Linked DNA regions of Maricaulis maris. The main gene of each other region encodes a partner of the protein of the gene in region 2 in a complex. Links are inferred from orthologs where the notes say so. Each region holds a gene or a part of one and is shown on either strand. Other genes may lie near its edges. The genes, in order: AAA969_RS07730, dnaN and AAA969_RS02145.

What was found.
Region 1: the proteins of dnaN (region 2) and AAA969_RS07730 are in contact, whole or in part, in a solved structure (PDB 1OK7), measured with the Escherichia coli proteins. The link is inferred for Maricaulis maris from one-to-one orthologs.
Region 3: the proteins of dnaN (region 2) and AAA969_RS02145 are in contact, whole or in part, in a cryo-EM structure (PDB 8GIZ), measured with the Escherichia coli proteins. The link is inferred for Maricaulis maris from one-to-one orthologs.

Annotation. Positions count from the first base shown.
Region 1 is NZ_AP027270.1:1,662,510-1,667,861, reverse strand. What follows is about bases 2,353-5,352. They hold AAA969_RS07730 (DNA polymerase IV), read right to left. Parts: upstream 4,498-5,352; coding sequence 3,208-4,497; downstream 2,353-3,207. Other genes in these bases: AAA969_RS07725 (ROK family protein), read right to left, coding at 4,494-5,352; AAA969_RS07735 (alpha/beta hydrolase family protein), read left to right, coding at 2,370-3,248. In the rest of the region: AAA969_RS07755 (ion channel), read right to left, coding at 1-176; AAA969_RS07750 (thioredoxin domain-containing protein), read right to left, coding at 329-1,072; AAA969_RS07745 (manganese efflux pump MntP family protein), read left to right, coding at 1,224-1,793; AAA969_RS07740 (RidA family protein), read right to left, coding at 1,804-2,265. UniProt on the Escherichia coli protein: Poorly processive, error-prone DNA polymerase involved in translesion repair and untargeted mutagenesis. Copies undamaged DNA at stalled replication forks, which arise in vivo from mismatched or misaligned primer ends.
Region 2 is NZ_AP027270.1:643-11,231, reverse strand. The notes cover bases 7,413-10,293. They hold dnaN (DNA polymerase III subunit beta), read right to left. Parts: upstream 9,472-10,293; coding sequence 8,353-9,471; downstream 7,413-8,352. Other genes in these bases: dnaA (chromosomal replication initiator protein DnaA), read right to left, coding at 9,680-10,293; recF (DNA replication/repair protein RecF), read right to left, coding at 7,413-8,356. In the rest of the region: gyrB (DNA topoisomerase (ATP-hydrolyzing) subunit B), read right to left, coding at 1-1,729; AAA969_RS00045 (TVP38/TMEM64 family protein), read right to left, coding at 1,803-2,510; AAA969_RS00040 (ArnT family glycosyltransferase), read right to left, coding at 2,507-4,180; AAA969_RS00035 (glycosyltransferase family 2 protein), read right to left, coding at 4,177-4,953; AAA969_RS00030 (LysE family translocator), read right to left, coding at 5,037-5,660; AAA969_RS00025 (TetR/AcrR family transcriptional regulator), read right to left, coding at 5,650-6,288; AAA969_RS00020 (CPBP family intramembrane glutamic endopeptidase), read left to right, coding at 6,404-7,174; more of recF, read right to left, coding at 7,175-7,412; more of dnaA, read right to left, coding at 10,294-10,589. UniProt on the Escherichia coli protein: Confers DNA tethering and processivity to DNA polymerases and other proteins. Acts as a clamp, forming a ring around DNA (a reaction catalyzed by the clamp-loading complex) which diffuses in an ATP-independent manner freely and bidirectionally along dsDNA.
Region 3 is NZ_AP027270.1:491,804-502,427, reverse strand. What follows is about bases 2,950-5,865. They hold AAA969_RS02145 (DNA polymerase III subunit gamma/tau), read right to left. Parts: upstream 5,366-5,865; coding sequence 3,533-5,365; downstream 2,950-3,532. Other genes in these bases: AAA969_RS02135 (hypothetical protein), read right to left, coding at 5,574-5,795; AAA969_RS02150 (YbaB/EbfC family nucleoid-associated protein), read right to left, coding at 3,213-3,536; recR (recombination mediator RecR), read right to left, coding at 2,950-3,196. Also shown: AAA969_RS02170 (GNAT family N-acetyltransferase), read left to right, coding at 1-552; AAA969_RS02165 (PQQ-dependent sugar dehydrogenase), read left to right, coding at 652-1,779; AAA969_RS02160 (queuosine precursor transporter), read right to left, coding at 1,801-2,520; more of recR, read right to left, coding at 2,591-2,949; nudC (NAD(+) diphosphatase), read left to right, coding at 5,932-6,852; AAA969_RS02125 (c-type cytochrome), read left to right, coding at 7,003-7,674; AAA969_RS02120 (C40 family peptidase), read right to left, coding at 7,777-8,628; AAA969_RS02115 (MarR family transcriptional regulator), read right to left, coding at 8,568-8,969; AAA969_RS02110 (leucyl aminopeptidase family protein), read right to left, coding at 9,003-10,367; AAA969_RS02105 (tetratricopeptide repeat protein), read left to right, coding at 10,470-10,624. UniProt on the Escherichia coli protein: Part of the beta sliding clamp loading complex, which hydrolyzes ATP to load the beta clamp onto primed DNA to form the DNA replication pre-initiation complex.

The DNA.
Region 1 (5,352 bases), 1.7 Mb from region 2 along the record:
GCGAGGATCACCGTGCCGAGCACCATGTCCGTGATCTCGATCGTCTCCGACCGGGTGAAGAAAGACGTCGCCACAACATAGAGCGTGGCGGCGATATCGAAGGCCAGCAGCCCGTAGCGGAAGCGGTGGGCAGCAGTGGTCTCGGCTTCGTAGAGGTCTTTGATCCTGGACAGCACGGATTGGCCTCCCCTTTCGGCGAAGTAGGCCATGGCGCTCAAGTGGCGAGCCATGGCCACGGTTATGGCGGATCAGGCGGCACGAAACCGGTGGCCGTCACGACGCTTGTCTGTCAGGTCTTGTCCAAGGGCTCCGGGCTGCGCGCTGTTGATCAGTCGCGCAGGGCTTCGGCGAGAGCCTGGTCGAGCGCCATCTCGTTGGCTCCGGGGATAACCACGCCATCGACGATGAAGAAGGGCGTGCCGGTCACGTTCAGCGCCCGGCCGAGCGAGCGGACCTGGTTGATGTGGGCCATTATTTCCGGATCTTCCATATCGGCGCGCATGCGCGCGACATCGACGCCGGAGACGGTCGCCAGCTGGTCGATGCGGGCAGAGGGCAGCGGACCCGATGAGCGGATCATGGCGAGGTGGAAGGCGGCATAGATGTCTTCGCCCTGGCGCAGCGCGGCGAGCGCGGCAACGGCGGCTTCCGTCGAATCATCGCCGAGGATCGGATACTCCTTGTAGAGGATCTGGACGCGGTCGCCGTATTCCTCCTGAACGCCTTCGACCCAGGCCGCTGCCACCCGGCAGTAGGAGCACTTGTAGTCCATGAACTCGACGATCACGACGTCCGGATTGTCCGGACCGATGCGCGGATCGCGCGGGTCGTTGAAGATGGCATCACTATTGGCCGCCAGGGCGTCGTAGACCGACTGCATCTCGCGGGCCCGGGCCCGGCGCTGCAGCTCGATCAGGGCCTCCTCGATGATCTCGGGATTCTCGAGAATATAATCGCGCACGATCTGACGGACTTCGTCCTGGTCCGCTTGCGAAAGCTGAGCCGAAGCAGCCGGCTGCTGGCAGCCGAGAAGCACGACAGAAGCCGCGAGAATGGCGAAAAAGCGATGCATCAGGGTGACCCCTCCCATGTTTGAGGACCTGTCTAGCCCAGCCCCGAAAGGGTTGCGAGACCGACGGCTGTAAAATCCGCGTGTTCGGGGTCGATCCGTGACACCGGAATGGTGGCTTGTGATATCGGGGCTGTCTGTTTATCCAGCGCCGATGTCACCAATCGCGCTCTTCCTGACCAGCCTGTCGCTATCGACGGACGCCTTTGCGGCGGCCCTGGCCCGCGGCAGCGCCGAGCGTCAGCCGCATCTTGCGACGGCCCTCCGGGTCGGCGCGGTGTTCGGCCTTGCCGAGGGCCTGATGTGCCTGGCCGGCTGGACGCTGGCCCTGGTCATGGCCAGCCTCATCATCGCCGTTGATCACTGGATCGCCCTTGTGCTGCTGGGCTTTATCGGCGGCCGCATGGTGTTGAATGGCTGGCGCGAGGATGGCGAGGAGGAGACGGACGGTGAGGGCGCCCGCCGCTCCGTACTGTCGACGGTCATCACGGCGATCGGAACCAGTATCGACTCGGCGGCCGTCGGTGTCGCAATCGCGCTGGCAGGAGGACCGGCCTGGTCCGCCCTGCTGATCGGCGTGACCTCCTTCGTCCTGTCAGCGCTCGGCTATCTGATCGGCCCGCGACTTGGTGCCCGCTTCGGCGGCTATGCCGAGATTGCCGGGGGGCTTGTTCTGATCGCGCTGGGCGTGTCGATCTTTGTCAGCCACACAATGGCCGGCTGAGGTCGCCGCCTCAGGCGATCTCGAAGACGCCGTCGACCTCGACTGCCGCCCCGAGCGGCAGCACCGGGCAGGACACGGCCGAGCGGGCATGACGTCCGGCGTCGCCGAACACCTCGACCATCAGGTCGGAACAGCCATTGATCACCTTGGGAATGTCGGTGAAGCCCGGCACCGCGGCCACGAAGCCGCCGAGCTTGACCACGCGTTTGAGCCGCGACAGGTCACCGCCGCAGGCGACTCGCAGCTGGGCGATCAGGTTGATGGCACACAGGCGTGCAGCGGCCTGTCCGGCCTCGATATCCATATCCCGGCCGAGCGTTCCCGAGACCAGCCCGTCCGCTCCGATCGAGACCTGGCCGGAGATGAAGACCTGGTTGCCGCTCTGCACGAAGGGCACGTAATTGGCGACCGGGGCAACCGGTTCCGGCAGGGTGATTCCAAGCTCGGCGAGGCGGGTGTCGATGGCGGACATGTCAGGCTCCAGTCTGTGATGCTGGCGCGGAGATTAGCGGCGTATCGGCCGCATGCAATCTGCGCGCTTGACTTGACGTGCGCGTCATCCGGCATGGTGCGTTGATGATGACGATGATCCATGAAGACGAGATCCGATTCGAGGCCCGCGACGGTTGTGTCCTGTGTGGCCGGATCATTGCGCCGGACAACCCGCGCGCAGCGGTGCTGATCTCGTCGGGAACCGGCTTTCCCATGGGACTCTATCGCCGGCTCGCCCTGACGGGGGCCGAGGCGGGCCATGCCTGCCTGATCTATGATTATCGCGGGATCGGCGGGTCGGCTCCCAGGGCCATGCGCGGGTTCAAGGCGGATATCGTGGACTGGGGGCGTCTCGATCACGCCGCCGCGCTCGACCGCGCGGCTGCGCTGGCGCCGGGCAAGCCACTCTATGCCGTCGGCCATTCGGTTGGCGGACATCTTCCCGGCTTTGCCGACAATGCTGGAGCGGTCGCGGCTCATGCCTTCATCACGGTCGGGACCGGCTACTGGCGCGCCCATGAAGTGAGCTACCAGCCGTCGGCGCTCCTGTTCTGGCTCCTGTACGGACCCGCTTGCCTCGCCCTGAAAGGTTATATCCCGGCGGGTGGTCTCTGGGGTGGTACGGCGCTTCCCCGAGACATCTTCCTGCAATGGCGCCAATGGGCCTCGAAACCGGACTATCTCGGGCATTACCTCGATCAGCTCGAGCCCCATCATTTCGACGCGATCACCGCACCGATCCGGTCCTGGAGCTTCAGCGATGACCGGCTCTGTACGCGGCGCTCTGCCGAGGACCTGCTCACGCTTTATCCCAATGCCCCGTCCGAACACGTCCGTCTGTCGCCAGCCGAGATCGGTGCCACGCGCGTCGAGCACCACGGGGCTTTCAAGAAACAGGCGGCCGCGTTCTGGCCGCAGGTCTTCAACTGGTTTGATCAGGTTTCGGCTTCGGCTTCGCGCTGAGGCCGCGGCCCTTGACCACCGCATCACTGCCGAATTTCTGGCGGGCCTTGTCCATCGCCCGCTCGGCCGTGGCCCGGCGAATCGCTTGCGGGTCCAACAGGTCGCCAGCATCGCCGACCGCATCCCGCAGGCTGGAGAACCCGATCCCGAGCAGGCGAAAGCGGGTCCCGTCGACCTCCGGCGCCAGCAGCTGCTGGCCGACCCGGAACAGGGAGTCGGCGAGCTGGCTGGGTTCGTTCAGGGTGCGGCGCCGGGTGCGGGCGCGAAAGTCCGAGGTCTTGAGCTTCAGCGTCACGACCTGGCCGGACACGCCCTTGGCTTTCATCTGGTCAGCGACCCGGACACTCAGGCGCCAGAGGTGTTTTTCCAGTGTTTCGCGGTCGTCATGGTCGGCATTGAAGGTCGTCTCGGCCGACACGCTCTTGCGTTCGCGTTCCGGAGAGACCTTGCGCCGGTCCTCGCCGCGCGACAGGCGCGACAGGTGATAACCCATATCGCCATAGCGATCGGCCATGCGCTTGTCGCCCTGCCGGCGGATATCAGAAAGGGTGCGGATGCCATCGCGCTCCAGCCTGGCGGCAAAGGCCGGACCGACGCCATAGATCGAGCGTACGGGGCGCGGGGCCAGGAAATCGAGCGCTTCGGCTTCGCCGATCACCGCAAACCCGTTCGGCTTGTCGAGGTCCGAGGCGGTCTTGGCGAGAAATTTGTTGAAGGACAGGCCGACCGAGACGGTGATCCCGACCGTGTCCTCGATGCGCCGCTGCAGGCGCAGCAGGGTCAGCGCAGGCGGGGCGCCATGAAGGCGGGCGGTACCGGTCAGGTCGAGAAAGGCTTCATCGATCGACAGCGGTTCGACCAGGGGCGTGATGTCCTTCATCATGTCGCGGATGCGATAACCCTCGGCGGTATACTTGCCATGGTCGGGGCTGATCACCAGGGCATCGGGACAGGCCTGCAACGCCTTGAACATCGGCATCGCCGAGTGGACCCCGTAGAGCCGGGCGATATAGCAGCAGGTCGAGACCACACCGCGTTGTCGGCCACCAATGATGACCGGCTTGTCCTCAAGCCCGGGATTGTCGCGCTTCTCGACCGCCGCGAAGAAGGCGTCACAATCGATATGGGCGATCGACAGGGTATTGAGTTCGGCATGCCGCAGCAGGCGGTGGCTGCCACAGGCCGGGCAGGCATCGGCCTGTTCGGGCAGTGCTGTCAGACAGGCGCGGCAATACCCCGGTTCGCTCACGCCTGGTCCTGATCCTCGGTCTCGTCGGCCGGCCACAGCCAGGCCGCGCCCCTCACACCGGAGGCATCGCCATGTTGATGTCGCACGATGCGGGTGCGGCAGACATCCGAGAAGAGATAAGCCGGCAGAGCCGTCATGATCCGCTCTGGCAGGCCATCGGCGTTGGACACGCCACCGCCCAGTACAATGATGTCCGGATCGAGGATGTTGATGACACTCGCCAGGCCGCGGGCGAGCTGGTCGCTGTGACGGGCGACGCTGTCCAGCGCCGCCTTGTCCCCCGCCGCTGCCGCCGCGAAGATGGCTTCTCCGCTCAGCGCACCGCCATGGCTCCGGGCGTGACAGGCCGCCAGCCCCGGGCCAGACAGCCAGGTTTCGAGGCAGCCGCGCTTGCCGCACCAGCAGGCCGGCGGGTCGAGTTCGTTCGCCTGTGGCCAGGGCAGGGGGTTGTGCCCCCATTCACCGGCAATGCCCTGACAGCCCTCGACAAGCCGGCCGCCGACCACCAGCCCGCCGCCGACGCCGGTGCCGAGAATGACACCGAATACGACATTACCGTCCCGGCCTGCGCCGTCACGGGCTTCTGAAAGAGCAAAACAATTGGCGTCATTGGCGCTGCGGACCGGACGCTCGAGGCGGGCCGACAAATCATCGCGGAGGGGACGATCATTGAGCCAGACCGAATTGGCGTTGCGCATCAGGCCGGTCACCGGGCTGATCGAACCGGGGTGTGCGAGCCCGACGCGGGAGGCACCGTGGGCAGCTTCAAGGTCCTCGACCAGACGCGCGATCGCGTTGATCGTACCCTCAAGGCTCCGCGGCGTCGGTACGCGCTGACGGGCGCGCTCCGCGCCA
Region 2 (10,589 bases):
TGGCCAGCGTCAGATGAGCCTCCGAGGCGCCTTCCTCGATGAGGTAGGCATCCATCTCGGCCTGGTCCTTCACATAGCGCTCGGACCGGCCCTTGGCGATTTTGTAGAGGGGCGGCTGGGCGATGTAGAGGTAGCCGCGCTCGATCAGCTCCGGCATCTGCCGGTAGAAGAAGGTCAGCAGAAGCGTGCGGATGTGGGCGCCGTCGACATCAGCATCGGTCATGATGATGACCTTGTGATAGCGCAGCTTCTCGTAATTGATCTGGTCGCGGCCGATGCCGGTGCCGAGCGCGGTGATCAGCGTGCCGACCTGGTCCGACCCGAGCATCTTGTCGAAGCGCGCCCGCTCGACATTGAGGATCTTGCCGCGCAGCGGCAGCACGGCCTGGTTTTCCCGGTGGCGTCCCTGCTTGGCAGAGCCGCCGGCGGAGTCACCCTCGACGATGAAGAGTTCGGACTTGGCCGGATCCTTTTCCTGGCAGTCCGCCAGCTTGCCGGGCAGGGAGGAGATTTCCAGCGCCGACTTGCGCCGCGTCAGCTCGCGCGCCTTGCGCGCCGCTTCGCGGGCGGCCGCGGCCTCGATGATCTTGGCGACCACCATCTTGGCTTCGGTCGGGTGTTCCTCGAACCATTCGGCCAGCGCCTCGCCGACCGCGCCTTCGACGGCGGGACGAACTTCCGAGGACACCAGCTTGTCCTTGGTCTGGGAGGAGAATTTCGGGTCCGGAACCTTGACCGAGAGAACACAGGTCAGGCCTTCACGGGCATCATCGCCGGAGATTGACACCTTGGCCTTGGAGGCCAGGCCCGAGGAGGCCGCATAGGTGTTGATGATCCGGGTCAGCGCGCCCCGGAAACCGGCCAGGTGCGTACCGCCATCGCGCTGCGGGATGTTGTTGGTGAAGCAGAGGACGTTCTCGTGATAGCTGTCATTCCACTCCAGCGCCGCTTCCACCGAGACCCCGTCACGCTCGCCCCGGATCAGGACCGGCGGCACGAAGATCGGTGTCTTGTTGCGGTCGAGGTGGGAGACGAATTCGGCGACCCCGCCCTCATACATCATGGTGTCGGAATAGAGCTCGGCCTCGCGCTCGTCGCGCAGGGTGATCTTGACGCCGGAGTTCAGGAAGGCGAGCTCGCGCAGACGGTGCTGCAGCGTTTCGCGATTGAACTCGGTCATGGTGAAGGTTTCTTCGGACGGCATGAAGCGCACTTCCGTGCCCTTCTGTCCCGGCTCGGCATCGCCGATGACCTTGAGGTCTTCCTCGGCATCGCCGCGGCGGAAGCGCATGTAGTGCGCCTTGCCATTGCGCCAGATGGTCAGGTCCATCCAGTCGGACAGCGCATTCACCACCGAGACGCCGACGCCGTGCAGGCCGCCGGACACCTTGTAGGAATTCTGGTCGAACTTCCCGCCGGCGTGCAGCTGGGTCATGATGACCTGCGCGGCGGATACGCCCTCGCCCTGGTGGATATCGGTCGGGATGCCGCGTCCGTCATCCCGCACCGAGGCCGAACCGTCGGCGTGCAGCGTCACCAGGACTTCCGAGCAATGGCCGGCGAGCGCCTCGTCGATCGCGTTGTCGACGACTTCGTAGACCATGTGATGAAGACCCGAACCGTCATCGGTATCACCGATATACATGCCCGGGCGCTTGCGCACGGCATCGAGACCCTTGAGGACCTTGATCGACTCCGCGCCGTATTCCTGATTCGCTTGTTCCGTCATGGTTTTGTTGTACAGCTTTCGCGCGCCTGTGACCACTCGCGCGCACACGCGTGTGCACGCGCGTACGCGTGAGTCAGGGGATCGGATGCCGGGTGGCTCGACGCTTCAGCCAGCGACGCCCGATGACCGCAATCAGGACCAGCAAAAGCACCGCTCCACCGACCGCAATCCAGGCCCGGATGCCGCCGCCCTCGAGGCCCAGTATGGCGGCATGACTGGCGAAGGCGATCAGCGCCATTTTCGGGATGCTGCCGAGCGCCGTGCCGGCGATGAAGTCGCGAAACCGGATCGGCGTGCAACCGGCCGCGATATTGATCACGATCGATGGCAGGGTCGGCACCAGGCGGATGACGGCACTGGCCCAAAAGCCGTGCCGGGCGAGCTCGTCCATCACGATGGCCGCGTCCGGCCCGGCATTGCGCTCGAGCCAGCCGGAGCCGACCCGTCGACCGACCAGGAAACCCAGCGCACAGGCCAGAACCTTGCCGCTCCAGCTATAGGCAAAACCCGCCCAGGGGCCGAAGGCGGCGACCAGGGCGGCGATCAGCACGGCTTGCGGCGCACCGAGGGTGATCAGCACCAGGAAGGCCAGGATGGCCAGCGGCGGTGCCCAGGGCTGGTGGCCGATCGCGGCGAGACCGTCGAGGGCCTGCCGGGTCATGCCCTCGGGCAGGAAGAGGGTGGCGAACCCACCCAGCGAGAACAGGGCGATCAGGCCGATGGCGGTGACCAGCTTGCCGGGATGACGACGAAGCGCCGTGACCAGCTCGGCCGGAATCACTCGCCCGGTCCTGTCGGGGCCGGGCCGGCGCGGTAGAGCGTCAGTGCCATCTCGTCGCCATTGGAGTAGTTCTGCCCCTCGATCACGGCCAGTGCCTGGGGTGTCAGGCTCAGCGTCCCGGCCCGGGCAAGGAAGGGTGCGGCCTCGGCGGCATCAATCAGCGCCAGCGAGCATGAGGGGTCAGCGGCGAGGGCATCGGCGGCCTCCGCCGGCCCGTCAGCGAGCAGCGTGTCATAGGGGCCATGCCGGAAGACCAGGCTCGGCTCGCGGAAGGCGGAGGTCACCAGCCGGGTCGTTTCGCAGGCGCCGTGGGCCTCGACCGCCGCAACAATGCGCGGGGTGAGCCAGAACGTCTCGAGCCGCGGCAGGGTATTGCCATAGACTGTCACGGCACCGAGACCGCCCGCGATCACACCGGCAATCAGGGCCGCCGGGCGGCGACCGGTAAGATAGAGGGTCAGCGTCGCCACAGCCGCGAGGCCGATCAGCACACCGGCAAGGATCAGCATCGGCGAAATCCGGCCCTCGATCCAGTACAACCCGCCCGGACCGAGCGCGGCGACAAGCATGGAACAGGCCAGCCAGACTGCGGCGTAGAGGCCCGCCCCGATACGAACCCAAATCGGCGCCCGGATCTGGCCGGGCACAAAGATCGCGGCGACGGCCAGGCAGGCCATCGCCGGGTAGAGCGGCATGATGTAGTGCGGCAGCTTGGTGGCGATCAGCTCGTAGGCGATCCAGCCGGGAAGAATCCAGGCGATCAGGTAGCGGACCGCCGCCTCCTTGCGATTGCACCAGGTCCAATACCCCGCATAGGCAAAGAAGAGCGAGCCCGGCCAGAAGGTCAGCGAGAACAGGCCGAGATAATAGCCGAACGGCCCGGCATGCGATTGCTGGCTCTCACCGACCTTGCCCATCAGGCTGTCACCGACCGCCTCGGCGTAGAAACCGCCATCGGACACAATGCCGATCGCGACGTACCAGGGCAGGACGATGGCGAGGAAGAGCGGCACGCCCCAGAGCGGCTTGAGCGCGGTCAGCCAGGCGAGCTTGCGGTCCCAGACCAGAAGTGCGGCCAGAGCCAGACCGACAAAGAGCAGGATGATCGGCCCCTTGATCATCATGCCGGCGCCCAGCGCCGCCCAGAACAGGGCCGGTCGCCACCAATGCCCCACAGGTTTGAGATAGACCTGCATCAGCGCGATATGCGCGGCGGTTATGGTTGCCAGCAGCATGGCGTCGGTCTTGGCGATGCGGGCCTCGAAGCCGACCGCGAAACTGGTCGCGACCAACAGCGCGGCGGCCAGTCCGGCCTGACGGCCATAGAGCCGCGTGGCCAGGGCGCCGGTCATCAACACGGCCGCCAGGATGCCGAGAAAGGACGGAATGCGATGGGCCCAGATCGCGCGGTTATCGGCCGTGCCGGTCAGCGTCACCGCGAGCGATTGCAGCCAGTAGATCCCGGCCGGCTGGAGATAGCGCTGCTCCTCCTGGAAGCGGATATCGATGAAGTCACCGGTCGCCAACATCTGGCTGGTCGCCACGGCATAGCGGGCCTCGTCGCGATCAACCGGCGGCAGCGAGGAAATACCGGGAAGCAGGACCAGACAGGACAGACCGACCAGGATCAGCCAGCCCTTCCAGCCCAGACGCGGGCCGGCCGCGATCACGACTGTCGCTCGTCAATACGCCCCGGCGCCTTGGTCCGGCGGACCAGCCAGATCACCCCCATCGTGTCGAAGATGCCGACAAAGGCCCGGCCGATATTGGTGTATTTCGACTGGCCGGCATGGCGAGCGCGGTGCTGGACCGGGTGGTTGATCAGCGGATGGCCATAGCGCTGGAACAGCGCCGGCAGGAAGCGGTGCATGCCCTCGAAACAGGGCAGGAGCAGGAAGCTGTCGCGATTGAAAACCTTGACCCCGCAGCCGGTGTCCGGGCAATGGTCACCCAGCACCGTGGCGCGGAAGCCATTGGCGATCCGGGTCGCGATCAGGCGCGAGACCGGGTCATTGCGGCGCACTCGCGTGCCGGCAACCAGCGGCGCATCGCCCTCGGCAGACCAGGCTTTCTCCAGCATGTCGGGCAGGTCGGCCGGATCATTCTGGCCGTCGCCGTCCAGGGTCGCGATCCACGGTGCACGCGCGGCCAGCACGCCGGAGCGCACGGCTTGGGACTTGCCGCAACGGCGGTCATGGCGGATCAGGCGGACCCGGTCATCCTTGTCGGCAATGCCTTGCAGGATGTCGGGCGTGGCATCGGTCGATCCGTCATCGACGAAGACAATCTCGAACGCTCCGGCGCGATCCATCTCGCGCAGGACCTCGTCACAGACGGCAGCCACATTCTCGGCCTCGTCGAGGACCGCGATCACCACCGATGCGCGCAAGGGCGCCCCCGTCCGGTCCGGCCGACGGAAGTCCGTATTGATCGTCTCACTCATGCTTGTACCCCAGACTTGCGGGCGCGATTGTGTGCCGCTTTGGCCGCCGTATCAAATGAGAATGCGAGGCGGATGCCAGCGCCTTAGCGGAACAGCAAAAGCAGCGCGATTCCGGTCATCACCAGACCGGTCAGGATGTCAGCGCCACGGCGCACCGCCGGCGTCGAAAGCCAGGTCCGGGCCCGGTGCGCCGCCGCGATGTAGAAACCCGCCGTCGGCACCGCCATGACCACCATGATGAGCAGCATCAAAACATAGCTGACCGGCGTGATCGCCTCGATCGGGATGAAGGCCGGGACCAGGGTGAGATAAAACACAATCGGCTTGGGATTGGACAAGGGCATCGCCACACCGGCGAAAAAGGTCGCGATCCAGCCGCGTTTCGAGCCGGCCTTGAAGACCGGCTTGGGGCGGGCGCCGGTCCACGCACTCCAGAACGCCTTGAACGCCATCCAGGCCAGATAGGACGCCCCGACAATCTTGGCGACCAGCCAGAACGGACCCAGCTGCTGGGCCACCGTCGACAGGCCGGTGACGGCCAGGGTGAACCAGAACATGTCGCCCAGCAGGATGCCCGACCCGTACAGCGCGGCATGCCAGGGACCGGTATCCAGCGTGCGGGCGATCATCGCCGCAATACCCGGACCAGGGGTCACGAACAGGACCAGCAGGGCGCCGGCAAAGAGAAGCAGGGTTTCAATCGTCACGGCTGTCAGCGGTCACGAGATAGCCGTACAGGGTATCGGCGATGGCCCGGACGAATTGTTCGTCACCAATCGTGAGGACCACCGCGGCACCCTCCGCACGGTAGAGCCCTCGTTCGATGGGCAGGGTGTTCATCAGATAGGTAAACATCTGGGCGGCCTCGGCGCGATCCTGGCGTTTCACTTCATTGCCAAAAAGATCCAGCAAATGTTCTGCAGACTGTCGCGCCTGGTCCAGCATCGCTTCCCAGTCATCACCGATCAGGTCCGGTCGCAGACGGCTATAGATATGCGCGGCCCGGACCAGATATCCATGCTGGTCGAGAAATTTCCAGGCCACGGCGCAAGCCACATGAAGCGCTGTCCGCAATCCGTCAGCCGGCTCGATTTCGACTCGGCCCTCGCCAACCATGAAGGCTTCGAGGCGTTCACGATACAGCTCGAAGATGACCGGTATGAAGGCATCCTTGTTCTCGAAGCGGCGGTAGACGGCGCCAACGGACAGCCCGGCAGCCTCCGCCAGCTCGGCTATCGACACCTCGGCAAAGGACTTTTCCCGCAGCTTTTTATCCAGCGCCCGCACCAGCTTGTCCCGGGTTTCACGTGATCTGGCCTGTTGCGTCGGCCGCACCCCTTGACTCATCTGCTTGGCACTCCTAAATGTGAATGCGAATTCGCATTCGCATGATAACAAAGCGATCGCACGCTGGCGACGCGCCAGTCAAGACTTCACGGGAGACTCCCACATGCAGACGCTCACGCAAACACCGTCACTGATGCTGGGACTACTAGCCATCGCAGCTGTCCTGATAAGCGGAGTGATCAGCGACATCCGACTGAAGAGACGTGAACCCGACGACAGGCCGCCGGTCAGTCACCAATACCTCAAGACCGGCCTGAGCCTGTGGCTCCTGTGCGCGACATGTCTCGCGTGCTGGCACTTTGCCAACCTCCCCTTCACCGACCTCGGCCTGCAAGCTACCACGGGATCGGGCGGCGTGCTGGCCTGGATACTGGCCGGCGCTGCGATCCTGTACGGTCTCTACTCCCTGGTCACGACGGCGCTGGACCGGACAGCCCGCAGCAAGCTGCGGATTCAACTGGCAGAAGCGGAGGGCTTTGACTTGCTGCGCCCGCGGCGTGTCTCTGAGCATCTCGGCTTTCAGGCCCTGTCCGTCACCGCCGGCATCACCGAGGAAGTGGTCTTTCGCGGCTTCCTGATGGCAACGCTGGCACTGGCCATGCCGCTGTGGGCCGCCGCGGTGGCATCGATGAGCCTGTTCATTTTAGCCCACGCCTACCAGGGCGTGTCCGGCATGTTGCGCATCCTGCCGATAACTGTGCTGATGACAACGGTGGTGTGGCTGGGCGGGTCTCTGTGGCCGGCCATCATCATCCACATTCTTGCCGACGCGCTGGCTGGATGCCTGGTCGCATTGACCGATGCCCATGAGCGTGTCGACCAGGTCATGGCAGAAAATGCGGGGGAGGATGGGTCGGCCGCGCTACCGGCCTGATCAACCCGAAGAGAGGTCCCGGACCGCACCGTCCCGGACCTCACGAAACTGGATCCCGCTGCCGAATGGCTCGAACAGGACCCGCTCCACCCCGGTCAGCCAGGCCTGCGAACCCGAGGCGATGATTTCCTGGGCCAGACCCTCGCGCCGGGTGGCATCGAGATGGGCGCACGCCTCATCCAGCAGCAGCAGGGGCGCGACACCCCATTGCTGCCCCAGCGCGCGCGCCTGGGCGAGGGCGAGGGTGAGGATGAGGGCTTTCTGCTCACCGGTCGAACAATCGCCGGCGGCCTGGTCCTTGGCCCGGTGCCGGGCGAGCAATTCGGTGCGGTGCGGACCGCGGGTCAGGGTCCGGCCGGCGGCGCTGTCGCGGCGGCGGCCCTCGCGCAGGGCAAGCAGGAACCGGTCCTCGGCCTCGCCGGCTGTCAGACCCTCCGCCAGATCGGCCTCGACTGCGCCATCAAGGGCGAGATCGGCGCGCGGAAAGACACCGTCAGGTCGCCGGTCGATCTCGCCTTGCAGGCGGATCAACGCATCCAGCCGTGCGGCCGCGACCGCGACGCCGTGACCGGCCATCTCGACCTCGATCGCGCTCAGCCAGGCGGGATCCTGACTGCCTTCATCAAGCAGGCGCTGGCGTCGGGTCCGGCTTTTCTCATAGGCGCTCGCCGCATCGGCATGGGCGGGATCGGCCGCGTGGACCAGACGGTCGAAGAATTTGAGGCGATCAGCGCGCGGGCCGGCAAACAGGCGGTCCTGCGCCGGGGTCAGCCAGATCATCGGCAGAAGACGCGCCAGGGCATTCTGGGCAGCCGGCTCGCCATCGATCCGGGTTTCGCGACGCGCCGTACCGCGGGCCCCGACACCGAGCCGGTAGCCACCCTCCAGCGTGTCAGCCTCGGCGAAAACCGCCCATTCCGGCGCCACGCCCCCGGCCTGCTTGCGCGCCACGCCATCGGCACCGGCCGAGCGCAAGCCCCGCCCCGGAGCCAGAAAGGAAATCGCTTCCAGCAGATTGGTCTTGCCGGCCCCGTTCTCACCGAACAGGGCGACCGGGATCGGGGCCAGGTCAAGATCGAGATCGGCATAGCTGCGGAAGTTGGTCAGTCGCAAACGACGAACCGCCGCAGGCGGAACCGGCGGCGGTGTCTCGGTTTTCAGCGTGGCGGCGTCGTCCGTCACACCCGCAGCGGCATCAGCACGTAAAGCGCGTCCGGATCACCGCTATCGGTGACCAGGGCGGGTGAGGCCGCATCGGCGAAATGGAAGCGGGCTTCATCGCCTTCGATCTGCGACGCCACATCAAGCATGTAGCGGGCATTGAAGCCGATCGCGAAGCCTTCATCGGAATAGGAGACGGCGAGTTCTTCCTCGGCCTGGCCACTTTCCGGATTGTTGACCGCAAGGGTCAAGGCGTCCGGACCCAGCGACAGCTTCACCGAGCGGGATTTCTCGACCGAGATCGTGGCCACGCGATCCACCGCTTCGGCAAAGCGCTTGTTCTCGACCGACATCATGCGCGTATTGCCGCGCGGAATGACCCGCTCATAGTCCGGGAAGGCGCCGTCGATCAGCTTGGACGTCAGCACAGCCTTGCCGAGACGGAAGCGGATCTTGCCCTCGGACACGGAGACCTCGACCATTTCGTCAGCGTCTTCCAGCAGGCGTTTGACTTCCTGCACGGTCTTGCGCGGGATGATCACGCCGGGCATGCCGTCGGCACCCTCGGGCAGATCCACCTCGGCCAGCGCCAGGCGCACGCCATCGGTCGCCACGGCGCGCAGGGTCTTGCGACCGTCCTGCTCGGCGGCATGCAGATGGATACCGTTGAGATAATAGCGGGTCTCCTCGGTGGAGATCGCGAAACGGGTCTTGTCGATCAGGCGGGCCAGCTCGCGGGCCGGCACCTGGAAGCGGTGCTCGAGATCCTCGGTCGGCATGACCGGGAAGTCGCCCGGCGGCAGGGAGGGCAAGGAGAAGCTGGAGCGACCGGCCTTGAGCGTCAGGCGCGGATCGCTGCCATTCATCTCCAGGGTCACATCGGCCCCGTCCGGGAGCTTGCGGGTGATATCGTAAAGCGTGTGGGCCGGAGCCGTCACCAGGCCTTCGCCATCACAGCGCGCATCGGTGGTCTCGAGGATCTCGATATCCAGGTCGGTGGCCGCAAAGCTGGCCCCGTCGGGACCGGCCGAGATCAGCACATTGGACAGGATCGGAATGGTGTTGCGCTTTTCGACAACGGCCTGAACATGGCCCAGTGCCTTGAGGAGCGTCGCGCGCTCGATCGTCAGCTTCATATCTCGCGTTCCGCTTTCAACGTCTTCTGCGTCAGCTTCCTGAATTCGCGTCGACGAACTTTGTCGGTCTTTTCCGGGTCAGTCTTGCCGGGACAGACCGCAAATCGACTGCATCGTCCAGGATGGGTCAAAGAGGATACATGAATTCGCGCGTTCGCAAGAGGTTTATCCAGCGTTAACGCGAATTTCGGCAAGGGTTACGCCCGCTTCAGTTCTGCAACTCTCGCGTCAGCGCATCAATCTCGTCAGCGATCGGATCCCCGGACTCGATCATGTGGGTGACTTTCGACACCGCGTGGATCACCGTCGAGTGATCGCGCCCGCCGAAACGGCGCCCGATATCCGGCAAGGACCGTGTGGTCAGCGTCTTGGCCAGATACATGGCGATATGACGCGGACGGACAACGGCCTGGGTCCGGCGCTTGGAACAGATATCCGCAGTCGTGATGCCGAAATGGGTCGCCACCACTTTCTGTATCTCGTCGACCGTGAGCCGGCGCTCCGAGCTCAGCGAGAGCTCCCGCAAGGCGGTCGACACGACCTCCATGGTCACCGGCTGACCGATCAGGGCGGTCCGGCAGATCACATTATTGAGCACGCCTTCCATCTCACGCGGGCTCGAAGTGATGCGGGCCGCAAGGAAGTCGCGGACCGGCTCGGACACGTCGAATGTCGGGTAATGGCAGGTCGCCTGGGCAATCTTGCAATCAAGGATCTGGCGGCGAAGATCGAGATCCGGCTTGCCGAGCGGGCAGGACAGCCCACCGGTCAGCAGGGAGCGCAGGCGCTCGTCCTGCATCTGCAGCTCGGCTGGCGGCTTGTGCGAGGCGAGCACCACCTGCTTGTTCTCGGCCACCAGCGCCGCAATCGTGTGCAGGAACTCGTCTTCGGTTTTCGGCTTGCCGGCGATGAAGTGGACATCGTCGATCAGCAGGACATCAACACCCCGGACCATTTCCTTGAAGGAAATCGTGTCACGGGCCCGCATGGCCGTGACGAAGCCCGAGAGGAATTCCTCGGCCGTCAGATAAAGCGCCTTGCGCGGCCTGGACGTCTTCTGCACGGCCGACGCAACGGCATGCAGGAGGTGGGTCTTGCCGACACCGTAATCGCCGTAG
Region 3 (10,624 bases), 500 kb from region 2 along the record:
TGGAAACAGAACCAGTATCGCGATACCGGCAAGCTCAACGTGTTCGGGATCGACTGGGTCCAGACCGTGCTGACCGACCTGCGCCGCCGCGAGGGCCAGGAATTCTCCGGCCTGACAGCCGCCCTGTGGTTCGGTGATCGCCTGGCTGCAGTCGAGTTTGGCCTGGTTGCCGGCGATATCTACCATTCCTGGTTTCCGGCCTATGATCCGGAGCTGTCGCGCTATTCACCCGGCCTGCTCCTGCTGCACGGCCTGTTTGAACAGGCCCCGGCGCGCGGCATTCGTCGCGTCGATCTCGGCACCGGCGGCGATCATTACAAGAAGCATTATGCCAGCCACACAGTGCCCCTCGGGCAGGGCCGCGTCCTGTCGCCGGGCCTCGCGGCCCTGGGCATCCGGACCTGGGAGCTGGCGGAACAGACCGTCGAACATGTGCCGGGCAAGATCGGCGCCCTGCCCGGGCGCCTGCGTCGGCGCTGGGCCCAGGTCAGCGCCTTCCAGCCGCAACTTGCGCCCCGCCTCGCCAGCTTTGCCGGCTCAATCGCGCTTTAACAACACCGCCAAAAATCGGCGGATCAGGTGCATGCCTGCCTACCCCGCTCGCGCCAATGCGCTAGTTTGTGTGCTGTCGCGTGGAGCAGGGAGTATCGCATGCGTTTCCTCATGGGCTTGACGGCTGCGGCCGTGATGACATCGGCCGGCCTGGCACAATCGGACATTCATGAGACCGAACAGGCGGATTTCCGGGTCGAGACCGTCGCCGAAGGGCTCGAATTCCCGTGGTCCATGGCCTTCCTGCCGGATGGCAACATGCTTGTCTCCGAGCGCGAGGGCCGGCTGCGGCTGATCGAGAACGGAACGATGCGCGCCGACGCGATAAGCGGCCTGCCGGATATCCTCGTCGAGAGACAGGGGGGGCTGCTCGGCCTCGCCGTCCACCCGGACTTTGCCAGCAACCGACTGGTCTATTTCGCCTATGCCGAAGGCCGTGCGAATGCCAACCATACTGCGCTCGCGCGCGGGCGGCTCAGCGATGATGCGTCCACGCTGGAAAGCGTCGAGACCTTGTTCCGGGTCAATTTCGACAAGGAGCGCGGCTTCCATTTCGGCGGGCGACTGCAATTCCTGCCCGACGGCACCCTGCTGCTGACGCTCGGTGATGGCGGCCTGCATCGCGACGAAGCGCAGAATCTCGGCAATCATCTGGGCAGTGTCATCCGCCTGAATGACGACGGCACCGTCCCGTTCGACAATCCGTTTGCCAGTGCTCGCGGCGCCCAGCCGGAGATCTACAGCTATGGCCACCGCAATGTGCAGGGCATCACGATCAACCCGCAGACCGGGTCGGTCTGGGCACATGAGCACGGCGCCCGCGGTGGTGACGAGATCAACATCCTGGAAGCCGGCAATAATTACGGCTGGCCGCTGATCACCTACGGGATTAATTACAACGGCACACCGGTCTCCGACGCGACCCATGGCGAAGGCCTGGAACAGCCGATCTGGTTCTGGGATCCGTCGATCGCGCCGTCCGGCCTGACCTTCTATACCGGTGATGGTTTCGCCAACTGGCAGGGCGATGCCTTTGTCGGCGCCCTCGCCGGCTCCATGCTGGTCCGCCTCGAGGTCGAAGGTGACCGGATCATCTCGCGTGAGGAATTGCTGGTCGAGCGCGGCGAGCGCATTCGCGATGTCGCGACCGGCCCGGATGGCAATCTCTACCTGCTGACCGATGATCTGGAAGGTGCCGTTCTGCGTCTGGTCCCGGTCATTCCCTGAGCCGGCCGCCCGGCACCGCGATCACCCCGTCAGATCGGTCAGTTTCCGGCCTTCCGCGATATTGCGCAGAAGGTAGACCAACGGCGTATCGAAGGCGGCGGCCAGAAGCTTCACGATGATCTGACCGAGAATCAGGCTGCCAATCACCGACCAGCCCTGGGTGCCCGCAAAAGCGACGGTCACGAAGATCATGCTGTTGAAGATCTGCGACGCCATGGTCGAGATGTTGTTGCGCAGCCAGAGCCGGTTCTTGCCGGCATCCTTCTGACGCAGGTGATGGAAGATCAGCACGTCGGCAAGCGCGCTCAGACCGAAAGCAACCATGCCGGCAAGGTTGATGCGGTTCCCCGACGAGAAGACATCGACAAAGGCGGCCTGCTGGACCTCGGTCCAGTTACCCGCCGCCGTGATGAAGGGGAAGACGTCTTCCGCGTGCATGGCGTAGAGCAGGAGCAGCAGGATCAGGAAGCGCATCAGAACGCCGACGATCACGACGCACAGCGCATAGGCGCGGCCCCAGACTTCCGAGATCACATCCGTCGCCAGATAGGTCAGGCCGAAGGCGATGGTTCCGGCAGGCACGAGCACGGTCAATGGACCGAAATGAAAGGCCTGGATCTTGACCGAGGTGATCGCGGCCAGCACCAGCGCGACCATGAACAGGCCGGTGCAGAAAAACAGGATGAAGGTGCGCGGTGTCACGCGCAGCGTCTCCGGCCCACCGGCGTCTTGATTGGTCATCGGCCTCACCCCGAAATCCCCTCCATTTCATGAAAAGGATAGGGCGAAATTTCCCGGAGAACAGGATCGGTCAAACGCTAGACCGGCTGCGGAAGGCTGCGGCGAGTGTCCCGTCGTCGAGATAGTCCAGCTCACCCCCGACCGGCACGCCCCGCGCCAGGGACGTGATCGAGACCCCGCAGCCGGCCATGCGATCGGCGAGGTAATGTGCTGTGGTCTGGCCGTCGACGGTGGCGTTGAGCGCCAGCACGATCTCGGTGACCTCGTCCCGCGCCGCCCGCTCGACCAGCTTGGTGATGTTGAGGTCCTCCGGACGGACGCCGTCGAGCGCGGACAGCACGCCGCCGAGGACATGGTAGCGCCCCTTGAACGCCCCGGCCCGTTCCAGCGCCCACAGATCACCAACGGTCTCGACCACGCAGATGGCGGCATCGAGCCGGTTGGGCGCAGCGCAGACCGTGCAGGGGTCAGCCACATCGAGATTGCCGCATTCGCTGCAAGCCCGGATCTTGTCGGCCGCGTCAGCCAGTGCATCGGCGAGTGGACGCATCAGCGCGTCCTTCTTGCCGAGCAGGTTCAGGGCGGCGCGCCGCGCCGAGCGCGGACCAAGCCCGGGCAGCTTCGCGAGCAGCGAGATCAGGCGTTCGATTTCAGGGCCGGCAGAGGCGGATTTCATCGCGGAGACAGCGCGCTCAGAACGGCATCTGCATGCCGGGCGGCATTTGCAGGCCGCCGGCGGCTTCCTTCATGATCTCCTGCTGGGCGGCATCGCCCTTGCGGCGGGCGTCGGCATGCGCCGCCTTGAGAAGGTCTTCGAGGATTTCCGGTTCTTCCGGATCGAGAAGGCTCTTGTCGACATCGATCGAGACCATGTCGCCCTTGGCCGTCAGCACGACCTTGACCAGACCGGCACCGGCCTCGCCGGTCACCTCGGTCTCGCCAAGCCGGGCCTGCGCCTCGACCATTTTCTCCTGCATGGCCTGCGCCTGTTTCATGAGGCCCATCAGGTCTTTCATGCGCGTTTCTCCGTTGTTGCGTCGCTGGCCGTCTCGTCATCCGTCACGGGATCGCGGACAGCAATGATCTCGGCCCCCGGGAAGAGCCGCAAGGCTTCGGTCACCGCCGGATCACGGCGGGCTTCCTCGAGCCGCTCGGCCTTCAGGCGCTCGCGGCGCTCGGCCCAGGTCTCGCCGCCCTTGAGTGAGCCATCCGCGAGGATCATCCAGCGCTCGCCGGTCCATTCGAGCAGACGGCGCGACAGGCGCTGGGCGAGGTCGCGGGGTGCGTCCTCCAGCGGCTGGAAGCTGAACGAGCCGGGCTTGAAGGCCGCCGGGCGGACATAGCGTTCCATGTCGGATTGCAGACCGATATCGCGCTTCTCGCGCAGCATTGTCATCAGGGCTTCCCAGGTCTGGGGCCCCGAGATGGCGGGCGCCTCCTGCTCGACCGCACTGACCTGTTCCGGTTCGGTAAGGGCGCGATGGGGGGCCGGTTCGGACGGACCATCCGCAGCAGCAGCGTGCGGTGTATCCGGCGGGGCCGGCGCAGCGGCCGGCTCAGGCTTTCCCGGCGCCTCCGCAGGCGCAGCAGCGCGCGGCAGGCCCGCGAGCACGCGGGCGGCATCCTCCGGCGGCGGCAGGGATGCGGCGGAGGCGAGCCGCAGCACCGTCATCTCGGCAGCGGCCAGCGCATCCGGCGCAGCGCGCACATCATCGAGCCCGGTCAGCAGGATTTTCCACATCCGGGTCAGCTGACCCAGCGACTGGCTTTCGGCCAGTGCGACGAGGCGCGCCACGGTGTCCGCCGCTTCGCCCAGATCGGCTTCAGGACCAGCTGCTTTTACACGGGCGGTGGCATGGACATAGTCGAGCAGGTCGCGGGTAATCACCACCGGGTCACCGCCGGCATCGTGCAGCGACGTCAGCTCCCCCAGCGCCGCTGCCGTCTTGCCGGTCAGGGTCTGTTCAAGCAGGTCGAGCACGCGGGCGCGGTCGGCGAGACCGAGCATGTCGCGCACTTGCGGTGCGCTGACCGGCCCATCGGCATCACTGCCCTGAACGATGGCCTGGTCGAGCAGGGAGAGCGCATCACGGACCGAGCCCTCGGCGGCGCGCGCGATCAGCGACAGGCCGTCGCGCTCGACCGACGCGCCCTCAAGACCGCAAATCCGCTCGAGGTGATCGGTCAGGACCTCGCGGTCGATCCGCTTCAGGTCAAAGCGCTGGCAGCGTGACAGCACGGTCACCGGGACCTTGCGGATTTCGGTCGTGGCGAAAATGAACTTGGCGTGCTCGGGCGGCTCCTCCAGCGTCTTCAACAGGGCGTTGAAGGCGGAGGTGGAGAGCATGTGCACCTCATCGATGATGTAGACCTTGTAGCGCGCCGAGACCGGGGCGTAGCGCACGCCCTCGAGAATCTCGCGAATGTCGCCGACCCCGGTACGCGAGGCAGCGTCCATCTCCATCACATCAACATGGGCCGAGCGGGCAATGGCGTCGCAATGACGGCCCGTCTCACCCAGCGCCATGGATGGCGCGTCGACCGTATCGGTCTCGAAGTTGAGCGCCCGCGCGATCAGGCGCGCGGTCGTGGTCTTGCCGACCCCGCGAACACCGGTGAGCATGTAGGCGTGGGCAATGCGGCCTGCGGCGAAGGCATTGGTCAGCGTCCGGACCATCGCGTCCTGGCCGATCAGGTCCTCGAAGGTGTTGGGCCGATATTTGCGCGCCAGCACCTGATAACCCGGCGCCGGGCCGGCTCCCGGCTCGGTCGCGGGCAGGTCCAGCCCGGGCATAAGGACGTCGCCCGCTCCGTCGGCATCAGTCGGGAGCGGCGTATCATCCATGACAGCTCATCGGGTTGGCGGTTCCAGGGCCGCGCCGGCGGGCGTGAGCCGCGCTGCGCAGAGAAGGTGGAAGACCGGACAGCGACCCGAACGAAAACTCGTTACGGCTGCTTCCTTCCGGACCTGACCGGGTTGGCGAGGCGCTCGTCCACCGCCGATCTTCCGCCCCCTATATCGCCCGCCAGAGGCTGGTGTGCAAGGCGTGCCGTCATTGTGTCTGCAGGACATCGCCCTCACCGCACAGCGCCGCCGCCCGCAGGAAACGGACATGCTCATCGAGCGCCTCGACAAGGCCCGCATCATCACCCGCCTCAAGCAGGAGATCACGCCAATAGCCGGTCACCCGGGCTTGTGTTTCCAGCCAGTCCCGCACCGCCATCCGGGTATGGATAGCTCTCGTCGGACAGCTGCTGCCATTATCAGACTTCATGATCCTTCCTCCTGGCATCAGCCTTATTGAGAATCATTCTCAATAACAAGCCCCATATTGCTGCCCATGCCGGAGCTGGCTATGCCTGCGAGCAAGGCGGCGCTCCGGCGTCGCGGTTTGTCCGACGGAGAACGCCATGAATGATCGCAGCCTGCTCGCCGGCCGGGACCCGCTCGTCTTCGCCGGCTCCCCGCTCGATCGTGGCGACCAGCTGCGTCGCGACGAGGCCCGTGTCGAGGCGCTTCTCGCCGGCGATGAGGGCTGGTGGATGGGCGTTGTCGAGGGCGACCCGGTTTTTCAGGGCGAAAGCGGGCTGTACTGGTTCCGTCGGAGCGAGATTGCGTCCCTGGCTGACATGGCGGCCGGGCTCTTCCTCGGGCACTACAAGGGCTCGCCCTGCTTTGCTGCCACAATCACACAGGCCGACATGCTGCCACTGGGTAGCGAGATCGTCCCGGCCCGCCAGGCCGCCATGGCCCTGAGCCATGACGAGGCCGCGATCTATGCCCAGGCGAAGGCCCTGCTCGGCTGGCATGCCCGCAACGGCTTCTGCCCGGCGTGCGGGACGGCCACCCGTATCAAGTCCGGCGGTGGGCGCCGGATCTGCACCGGCTGCGAAACCGAGCACTTTCCCCGGGTCGATCCGGTCGTGATCATGCTGGCGACCGATGGTGATCGCTGCCTGCTGGGCCGCCAGAGCGCCTGGCCGGACGGCATGTGGTCGGCGCTGGCCGGCTTCGTCGAACCCGCCGAGACGCTGGAAGAAGCGTGCGCCCGCGAGCTCGAGGAGGAATCCGGCGTCAAGGTCGACATTGCCGGTATCCGCTACGTCATGGGACAGCCCTGGCCCTTCGTCTCCTCCTTGATGATCGGCCTCGTGGCCCCCGTTACAGACGCGACCATCAGCGTCGACCCGCACGAGCTGGAACAGGCGCGCTGGTTCACCCGCGACGAGGTCCGGGACATGCTGGCCGCCCGGCATCCGGACGCCGCCATGCCGGCCTCGATCGCGATTGCCCGGCGCCTGGCCGAGCTCTGGGCCGATGAGGTGATCTGATCGGGGTCTCACCGAGAACCGCTATCCCGTGCAAAACTGCCCGTGCGTCGTGATAACGCATGCACAAGAGCGCGTTGCGGTGTTGCCTGTCCGCGCGGCCCGTGCCAAACACAAGTCGATTTTTCAACCTGATTGAATTTGGGGGCGTCCATGGGCGAACTCTTCTGGAACAAGGTTGCCGGCGTCGTGCTTGCAACAGTGCTGGGTGTCCTGGCGATCACCGAACTGGGGCATCTCCTGGTTCCGTCGCACGCCGCAGACGAACTGACGGCCGAGAACACGGCTTACCCGGTTGACTGGGCTGCGCTTGAAAGCGGTGCCAGCAGCGAAGCTGTGGTCGAAGAAGGCCCGACTGATTACGGCCTCGTCCTCGCTTCCGCCGATATCGGCGCCGGTGAGCGCGCGGCCCGCCGCTGTGCAGCCTGTCACTCCTTCGAGCAGGGCGGCGCCAATGGCGTGGGCCCGAATCTCTGGGGTGTTGTCGGCGCCGACATCGCCAACCATGCCGGGTTCAGCTATTCCGGCGCCCTGCAGGGCCTCGAAGGCAGCTGGACCTATGCGGCGCTTGACGCCTTCATCGAAAATCCGGCCGGCTACGCTCCGGGTACGGCGATGTCGTTCCGCGGCCTCGGCAATGACGATACCCGTCATGAGCTGATCGCCTATCTCCGCTCGCTGTCGGACAATCCGATGCCGCTGCCGGCCCCGCTGGCCGAGATGGAATCGGAAGACGATGTCGACGACGCCATGGGCACGATGTCGGACGATGCTGAAGACATGGGCGAAACCGCCCAGGACATGCCGGAAGGCGACGGCCAGTAGGCTTCGCCTCCAGCGGACAGAATCAAGCCCCGGTCATTGGCCGGGGCTTTTTTCTTGCGCGGGGAGCCGACCCTGACCTCGCGGCGACCACCCGGCCGATACTCAAACCGGTCGGTAGATCGCCCGGACAGGATTTTCAGCCGCCCGGATCCGGGCCTCGGCTTCGACAAAGGGCTCCAGCGTAACATCCATGGTGCTGGCATTGGCGTGCAACAGATGCTCGCTATCGGTCATGATGCCGACATGGCCGGGCCAGAACACGATATCGCCGCGCTGACGCTCGGAAACTCCCGTGACATCTGACCAGGCCGCCGCCAGCGCAGCCTCCTGCTGGTCCGCATCCCGCGGCATGATCTGACCGGCAGCCTGCAGCGCCATTTGCACAAGCCCGGAGCAGTCCAGCCCGAGGCTCTCCTTGCCGCCCCACAGATAGGGCGCGCCGAGGAAGGCCTCGGCCACCGCCACGAAATCTCCGGCGGTCTCGCCAATCGGCGCCGTATGGGCCTCGATCACCCAGCCCAGCCCGACAGCCTCGACAAAGCGCCCGTCGCGACGGCCGGCCCGGAAGCGGGCATTGAGGCTGAGCAAATGGTTGGGCGCGGTCTTGATGCTCGGTTCGCTGAAGGCATAGGTGCGCAACACGCTGACCTGGCGGTCGACCGGATGGATTTCGGCAGACAGGCCGGCGAGATCGACCCAGCCGACATAGCCGTCGGCGCGCGAGAAGCCCCAGGCCCAGCCATCCACCGTCTCCAGCACGGCAAAGACTTCACCGGCGAGGAGCTGATCGTCCATTGCCGCATGGGCGTCGGCGGATTTGCGGATCGGCGCCGCCGGAATGACGACCTGATAGTCAACCGGATCGACATAGCGCTCCGCCTCGACGCGGCCCTTCAATTCAGTGGCGGCGAGATCGGGGCGGGCTGGCGTAAGACGGGGATCCAGCTGGGACATGAACGCGTTTCCTCGGCACGATGAGCGACGGCTTCGCCATAATCGTACAGGAAAACCGCTCCCTTTACAGTGCGATGCACCGAAACATCGCGCCCGTCCGCGCGATCGCGCTTGCGCCGCACAAAACCCTGGCGTTCGAGCACGTCAAGCGCCCGGGTGACGGCCGGCTTGGGCAGGTCGAGCTGACGCGCGAGATCCCGGATCGCATGCGGTCCCGGCTTCATGAAAATGGCGAGCAGCAAGGCGAATTGCCGCGCGGTCAGATCGGCCGCAGCCCCGCGGACAGCGTCCGCGGACACGCGACGCATCATCTCAAGCGATGTCATCGCCTGTGACGGCATGACGAAACTCCAGGGGCGGCCTGATCGGGTTGATCAGCCCTTATTCTGGAATCGCTCCTTGAGCATTTGGTAAACGGCGCGCGCGGCGTGCATGTCGCCGCCTTTCGGGCGACCGGGGCGCGGCTTGGGGTTCCACGCGAAAATGTCGAAATGGACCCAGCGCGCATCACCGACAAAGCGGCGCAGGAAGAGGGCCGCAGTGATCGAGCCGGCCATCGGTGTGGCGGCGCTGTTCACCAGATCCGAGATCTCGCCGTCCATTTCGCTTTCATAGCCGTCCCAGAGTGGCATCCGCCAGACCGGGTCGGACACAGCCCCCGCACACTTGGCCAAGGCTTCGGCGACGCCATCATCATCGGTATAGAAAGGCGCGACTTCAGGTCCAAGGGCGACACGGGCTGCCCCGGTCAGGGTCGCGAAATCGAGCAGGAGATCGCACGGCTCCTCGGTCGCCCGCGCCAGCGCGTCACCCAGCACCAGTCGGCCCTCGGCATCGGTATTGTCGATCTCGACCGTGAGGCCCTTGCGGGAGTCGAGGATGTCGCCGGGCCGGAAAGCGTCGGCGCCGATCGCGTTCTCGACCGCCGGGACCAGCAGGTGCAGACGGACCGGCAGCTTGCCGGCCATGATCATACGGGCCAGCCCCATGGCATTCGCCGCACCGCCCATGTCCTTCTTCATCAGACGCATGAATTGAGCGGCCTTGATGTCGAGACCGCCAGAGTCGAAACAGACGCCCTTGCCGACAATCGCCACACGCGGATGGTCCGCCTCGCCCCATTCCAGTTCGAGCAGGCGCGGCGCTTCGCCGGCGGCCCGGCCGACCGCGTGGATCATCGGGTAGTTCTGGGCCAGCAGATCATCGCCGCGGGTGACCCGGACGGTCGCGCCAAACGTCTCGGCCAGAGCGCGGAAGGCAGCCTCGAGCCCTTCCGGCCCCATCCGGTCAGCCGGCGTATTGACGAGGTCACGGGTCAGATGGACCGCGCGGACAATCGAGCGGGCTTCCTCAAGGTCGGCACCTTCCGGCGCGACCAGGCGGGCGGCCTCGCGCGGCGCCGGCTTGTAGGTGGTGAAGCTGTAGCTCCCCAGTCCCCAGGCGGTCGTGGCGAGGGTCGCATCCATCGCCGCGGGCAGCGCCTCGATCTGCCAGTCGCCTTCCGGCAGGGTCAACGGCGCCGCGCCGAGGACGAAAGCGTCCTTGCCGCTGCCGATGCCCAACAGGGCCGACGCCTCACCGCCGTCGGGCAGCAGCACGATTTGCCCCGGCTTACCCTTGAAACCGGCCCCGAGGCCGCGCTGATCAGCGGGCAGATCGGCGATCACCGCAGCCGCGTCGGCCTCGCCGACGAGGCGCAGCATGCGGGCATTGGGAGCGGTCTGGATCAGGGCGGTCATGGCACTTCCTTTCATGGACCCGAAGGGATCGGGCGGATTAACGCATTCTTGACCGGCACAGCCCAGATTCAAGTCATGCTTAACAGTGGCCCGGTTCATACCATGCGTAATGTCTTCGCTCTCGCTCCGATCAGCGCGCTCCTTCTCGCGTCCTGCGCGACCACCGCGCCGACCGAACAGGAACAGGCCGTCATCGACTCGATGAACGCCAACAGCATCGTGCCGGCCTCGGCCAGCGAGCGCCAGGCCGTGCGCAG